2 regions of the Clostridium sp. 1001283B150225_161107_B6 genome follow, and region 1 is predicted to be linked to the other one. Evidence: a T-box and tRNA genes for the amino acid it is inferred to sense, from the RefSeq annotation. Region 1 holds a T-box; the other holds one or more tRNA genes.
The links. The T-box of region 1 lies ahead of proS (proline--tRNA ligase). A T-box ahead of a tRNA ligase gene usually reads a tRNA of that ligase, here a tRNA-Pro.

Region 1 (3,416 bases):
TTCTTTTCCGTGCATAAAAAAACGGCAGATACAGGTCTGGTCCTGCATCTGCCATTTCTATATATTTTTTAGTACGCCTTGCCCCAATAAACCATTTTCTTCGCCGGTTTCCCGCAGCAGACACATGTGTCGGACAGCTTCTCCTGCTCAAAGGGGATGCATCTGGATGTGGCGCCGGCCACTTCCTTGATTTTTTCCTCGCACTCCAGGCAGCCGCACCACATGGCTTTTACAAAGCCGGGCTTATTGTTGACGGTATCCACAAATTCATCCCATCCGGCTGCTGTATAGGTGTGGGCATCCCTGTGCTTTCTTGCCTTCTCCAGCATGGAGTCATGGATGGTATCCAGCATTTCGCCTGCTCTTGACTCCAGCTCATCCAGGCATACAAAGCTCTTCTCATGGTTATCCCTGCGCACCAGCACGGCCTGGTTCTTCTCTATATCCTTTGGTCCTATCTCCACGCGGAGGGGTACGCCGCGCATCTCACAGTCAGCAAACTTCCAGCCCGGACTCTTGTCCGTATCATCCACCTTTACGGCAAATCCTGCCTTGGTAAGACGCTCCTTCAGCTGGTATGCCTTATCCAGCACGCCCTCCTTCTGCTGCTGCACCGGAACAACCATAATCTGGACCGGAGCGATTCTCGGAGGAAGCACCAGGCCGTTGTCATCGCCGTGCACCATGATGATGGCGCCGATGATACGGGTGCTCACGCCCCAGGAAGTCTGGTGTACATACTTTAATGTATTGTCCTTGTCCGTAAACTGGATGTCAAATGCCTTTGCAAACCCGTCTCCGAAGTTATGGCTGGTACCTGACTGCAGGGCCTTTCCGTCGTGCATCAGGGATTCGATGGTGTAGGTTGCCTCTGCTCCGGCAAACTTTTCCTTATCCGTCTTCTGGCCCTTGATAACAGGAATGGCCAGCACTTCCTCGCAGAAGTCAGCGTACAGGTTCAGCATCTGGATTGTCCTGGCCTCAGCTTCCTCAGCTGATGCATGGGCTGTATGACCTTCCTGCCACAGGAATTCCCTGGAGCGGAGGAAGGGACGCGTGGTCTTCTCCCAGCGCACAACCGAACACCACTGGTTATAGACCCTGGGAAGGTCGCGGTAGGAGTGGATGTCCTTTGCATAAAAATCGCAGAACAGTGTCTCAGAAGTAGGCCGGACGCACATGCGCTCCTGCAGTTCCTCCAGTCCTCCATGGGTTACCCACGCCACCTCAGGGGCAAATCCCTCCACATGGTCCTTTTCCTTCTCCAACAGGCTCTCGGGTATGAAGATAGGCATGTAGACATTCTGCACCCCTGTCTCCTTAAACCTTCTGTCCATCTCCTTCTGGATGTTCTCCCAGATTGCGTAGCCGGCCGGCTTAATCACCATGCATCCCTTGACGCTGGCATAATCGCACAGCTCCGCCTTCTTTACCACATCCGTATACCACTGGGCGAAATCCTCATCCATGGATGTGATGGCCTCTACCATTTTCTTGTTGTCTGCCATGATTCTTCTCCTTTTCGTTATTTACATTGACCCTTGCATATCTAACATTATGAAACTAAAAAAGCCACCCTGTCCCCTGCGCTCTATGCACAAGGGACCGAATGACTCGGCGGTACCACCCTCATTAACCTCAGGGCCCTGTCCGCCCTCATGGTTCTCTCATAATCCGTTAACGCCGGACATACGCTGCATTCATCATGCAGGACTCCAGGGTGGGTTCAGCATCTGCCAACCGTAAGGACCTCTCACCTTCGGTCCTCTCTCTGTGACGTGCAATCACGCTTACTGTTCCCTTTCCATGTCATTTCTATGAATTGGTCATCTCTTTATGTAAGAATGATTTTACGTCAGTTTTGGGACTTTGTCAACCACAGAATCGCCATATGACGCTTCTGTGGCAGACAAATCATTCCTTGTATCCCCCTATGTCTCCATCTCTTCCTCTTTCGTCCATGCCTCCACCATATCCTCAATCAGCAGCAGCCCCAAAGGCCCCAGTATGAACCCAAAAAATCCAAACAGTTCCAGCCCCACATACACGGACGCCAATGTCTCAAGAGGAGACAGACCCACCTGGCCGCCCATCATACGCACCTCCAGAATCTGACGCACGAAGTAGCACACCAGGTAAAGGGCCGTGAGAATCAGTGCCTGTTTCCAGTCCCCCACGGCCAGCTTAAGGACCGCCCAGGGTATAAGCACCGTACCGGTCCCAAAGATGGGAAGGGCATCCAGTATGCCGATTCCGATGCCTGCCATGATATAATAGGGATTCCGCAGCAGGAACATTCCCCCGATGCACAGTCCCGTTGTTATGAACAGAATAATTCCCTGGCTCCTGAACCAGGCTTTCCCTGTCTGTACCAGGCGGCTTCCAATCATATTGAATTCCTTGCGGAAGGCGGACTGGTCCCGGCGGTCCCGCAGGTCCTCCATTTCCTGAAGGCTTAATATGGCTGCCAGGAACACCACAAGGCTTACAATGGCTCCTTTTGCCAGGCAGCTGATTACAGACATGGAGTTGGCCATGAGAAAGGGCATGGCGGCTGTTTTGCATGTATCTACCATATGATAGAGCATGTCCCCTGCCATGTCCGCCACACAGCCGGCCCTCAGCCCCATGGCATGTTCCATCCTGTGGCAGTTTCCTGTGAGCCACACATCAAACTGTTCCAGCCACACAGGCAGCTGTACCATAAGCAGCTTGCCCTCTGCGCACAGCTTCAGGGCGCCTCTGTAAAGCACTGCTCCCAGGACGGACAGCACTGCCAGAAATTCCACGCCGCCGATGACGCCGATGGGCATATGATGCCGTTTTCCCCTTACCGTTATTTTCATGCGGTAGGACAGAAACCTGGCCGAAGGCCGCAGCAGCAGGGCCAGGATATAACCCACGAAAAAAGGAGCCACGAGGGGCAGCAGGTATTTAAATCCTGCATACACCGCTCCCGTGGTTCCTGTTATAATTAGTAATTTCTTCAGTTTCTTACCGGGTTTTTCCATGGACTCACCTGTTTCTGATTCGTACTTCCTTTGTACCCTCATAGTATGAGCCGATGGCCTGAAATTATTCTGTTTCCTGTGTGCAAGAACTGCCGGTAAATTATTCCTTTGTTACCAGGCTGTCCACTGTATCCTGTGTCACCAGCTGGTTGTCCAGGATTACATAAGGCTCGACCTGCTTGCCTTCCAGATAATCATAGGCAGTGTTCAGGATGGCTTTGCCCAGGAAGAACGGCGGCTCTGCGATGGTAGCGTCAACCTTGCCGGCCTTCATTGCATCCAGGGTATCATCGATGGCGTCACAGCCGATTTTTACGATTTCATCGGTTCTTCCGGCTGCTTCCATTGCCTCCAGCGCTCCTAACAGCATTTCGTCATTTGCAGCGTAAAGTCCGTCGATTTCCG
Region 2 (3,416 bases), on a different contig from region 1:
CAGATTGTTGACAGCAGCACAGTCCTTCTCATCCAGCAGCGGCGAAACCAGGACATAGGGTATCACATGTTCCCTGCTCCCCAGGGGCACGGTGGACAAAATCAAATCATACTGCTTTTGAGACGTTTCCAGGAACCGGTTGTAATCACAGCTCAGCACGGTCCATTGGGGATAGTTCTGGGACAATTTATGCTTCAGTATATTTGTGATGCTGTTGGACATATTGGAAACCAGAATCACATTCATTTTTTCCTCATCCGCCAGCAGCTCCCCCTGTATGTACAGCATCAGGTAGCAGATCTCATCAAAGCTTATCTCCGGCAGCCTGAACTTCTCCGTCAGTATCCTGCATATTATCTGGCATACGTTGATGGTTCCCTTATAATTATCCAGCAGTATATCTATAATGGGATTCCGGGCCGGCGTACTGGCGGCTGCCCGGTTCAGCATCAGCGTGATATGGGACACCACATTTACGTAAAATGTTGATTTCGTCCTCAGGTTGATTCCTGTAATCACGGAAAATGCATCGATAAAATCCTCTCCGAAGGCCACGGCCGTCTTCCTGGACTCCTCCTCCGGCAGCTCCCTGTGCATCAGGAAATTCCCCAGATGGGTGGAGGACAGAATGTTATAAATATGTGCTGTTTCCGATACCGACAGCGTGTAGCGGTAAGCGCCGCTCATCCGTGATGCCAGTTCAAATGCAATGGCATCTAAGGGGTCCCTTTCCTGTTTCCGGTAATTGCTTTTAAGGACCGGCTCCATGAAAAATCCATTCCGCACCCTGTCAATCATTACCAGCAGACTCACGGAAAATTGCATGTACTCCCGCTCATCAAACCGGTATCCGGCGGACGCCTCAATGTGCCTTATGCGCCCTTCCACAAAATTCAGGTCCTCCTCCGTGAAGATATCCAGGATGGTCATCAGGGTATCCGACTCAAACATACCTGCTGCAGACGGATTTCCTCCGGTATTGGCATTCATGTTGTTATTCAGGATATACAGCAGCAGTTCCGCCAGAGCCTTCCTTAAACAGCTCTCTGTTCCCTCCACCGACGTCCCCCCGTGTCCCTGGCTGATGTTCAATTCATGCTTTCTGGCAAAAGGCGCCAGGGCTTTCAGGTCCCCGGCTATGCTGCTCTTGCTCACATAATATTTGTAGGCAAGGCCGGACAGCGATGTAGTCTCATCCGAATAAAGCAGCAGGTTCAGGGCTATATCCATTCTTCTGGACAATTGGTTCCAGGACCTGGATAATGTGCTGGAGTCCATAAGCTCCATCATGTAGGCTGAATTCATCAGCCGTTCCCGCTCCTCCCCGCTGATTTCAAGCTTGATTCCGGTTCCGGGCCGGCTCTCAACCGCGCCCCCATAGGACTCCAGAATCTCATTGACTCCGGGTATCATCCTGCGCAGCGTCTTGTCCGATACATCCATCTTTCCTGCATAACAGCTCACAGGCAGATACTCTTCTTGTTCCAGTAAAAGTCTCAGGAATGCAATCTGTCTTGAATTCACGTCTTATCCTCTCCATACCTCCCAGGTGCCTTTTGATAACTTGATTATAGCAAGAGCACCTGAAGATTGTTAGTTTTGCGGTTTCCTTAATTTGTCCGGAGCCATGTGGACAAAACTGTACATACTGCTGTACAAATATGTCCTGCTCCGGTGAATATCTGCCTATTGTATCATGACAGCCTCTGCAATATAAGGTGGGGGAAATAAGCCCTGTTATGACGCACAAAAAAAGGAAGCCCTGCTGCAAAAGGCTTCCCTGACAAAAAAATAGAGCAGGTGATGGGAATCGAACCCACGTATCTAGCTTGGAAGGCTAGTGTTCTACCATTGAACTACACCTGCATAATGAATATATTTAATTGTAATCGGGGTGACAGGATTCGAACCTGCGACCTCCTGGTCCCAAACCAGGCGCTCTAGCCAAGCTGAGCCACACCCCGGCGCCGGCATAATATAACCTGTCATCCAATCCCGTCTTACGACGCAAGGATTATTATATACTATGCCTTCACAAATGTCAACAAAAATCCTACAGAAAATTCAGCGAAAAATGGGCCTCTCCCTCTTTGTCGATTTCCATGAGCATAAAAGAGGGTTTATGCCCGTCCTGGCGCGGATAGGACAGGCTTCCCGGATTCAGAACAATCAAATCCTTATCCCCTTCCTTTTTCTCCACCTCGTAAAAAGGCCTGTGGGTGTGCCCGAACATGACAATGTCAAAGCCCCTGGCCCTGGCCTCCTGTTTCAGGTACTCAGCCCCCACCGATACATTATAGTAATGACCATGGGTCAGCAGGGTCTTATACGTTCCAATCATCAGCTCCTTCTCTTTGTCCAGACATGAGAAAAAGTCATTGTTTCCCAAAATTATCTCTAAATCGCAGCCCTCATTGACCCAGGTGGCAATGGCGTGTTCACTTCCCTCTGCGTCTCCCAAATGAATCAGCATATCAAGGGGTCCTGTACGCCGGATTACCTCTTTTAGATTTTCATCCCTTCTGTGGGTGTCACTGACAATTAATATCCTCATCCTTCGTCCTCTCCATCTCTTACTTAAGCACATCTTCCAGGGCTTTCTTCATCGCCCTCAATGCCTTCCCCCTGTGGCTGATTTCATTCTTCTGCTCCATGGTGATTTCAGCGGATGTCCTGCCGAACTCAGGCAGATAGAGGATTGGGTCATACCCAAAGCCTCCGTTTCCGGCCGGCTCCCCGGCAATAAGCCCCTCCATCACAGCCTCTGTGTGGAGCACCCGGCCGTCCGGCAGCATGGCTGCAATGTTGCACACAAACCGGGCGCTGCGCTCCCGGCCCTCTGCATCCTTAAGGCGCTCTATGATACTGCGGTTCTTAACCTCATAGGGCGTATCCTCACCCAGATAACGGGCGGAATAGATACCGGGCTCCCCGCCGATATAATCCACCACCAGTCCGGAGTCATCCGCCAGTACAATATCTCCGGTCAGATTCCACACAGCCCTTGCCTTAATCTCGGCATTTTCCCCAAACGTGGCTCCATCCTCCACGATTTCCGGTTCAGCGCCCGCTTCCTTCATGGAAAGTATGGGAAGCCCCAAATCAGCCAGTATAAGGCGGATTTCCCGCATCTTCCCTTCATTACCCGTTGCAAATATGATTCTGTGTCCCATGTCCAAAGCCCTCTGCCTTCTGTTCCTGTATTATTCCTTTGTTATTCTCAGTTATTTCTTTGTTATTCCTTTGTATATGCCTTCAGGCACAGGTTGCAGGACTGTGTTTCCTCCACATGTTCCCACACCTTTCCGTCATGGCTCAGATACCCTTCGCCGTCCCTCAGGTCCACCTGGGCAATGCCGTCCCCGGCATCGTATTCAATGGCCACCGGATGTACGGTTCCCGGCGTTATTATTTTA

Region 2: it encodes a tRNA-Pro, which carries the amino acid that the T-box ahead of proS (proline--tRNA ligase) is inferred to sense. The anticodon was not compared.

What each region holds. Positions count from the first base shown of each region.
Region 1 is NZ_JADNMD010000003.1:312,729-316,144, forward strand. Features, by position in the region: gene proS (proline--tRNA ligase) at 69-1,508, opposite strand; T-box leader at 1,598-1,816, opposite strand; gene I2H39_RS09910 (AI-2E family transporter) at 1,932-3,053, opposite strand; gene I2H39_RS09915 (substrate-binding domain-containing protein) at 3,112-3,416, opposite strand, start outside.
Region 2 is NZ_JADNMD010000008.1:255,641-259,056, forward strand. Features, by position in the region: gene I2H39_RS18890 (PRD domain-containing protein) at 1-1,524, opposite strand, end outside; tRNA gene I2H39_RS18895 (tRNA-Gly) at 1,796-1,866, opposite strand; tRNA gene I2H39_RS18900 (tRNA-Pro) at 1,890-1,964, opposite strand; gene I2H39_RS18905 (YfcE family phosphodiesterase) at 2,054-2,554, opposite strand; gene rdgB (RdgB/HAM1 family non-canonical purine NTP pyrophosphatase) at 2,574-3,173, opposite strand; gene I2H39_RS18915 (lectin like domain-containing protein) at 3,236-3,416, opposite strand, start outside.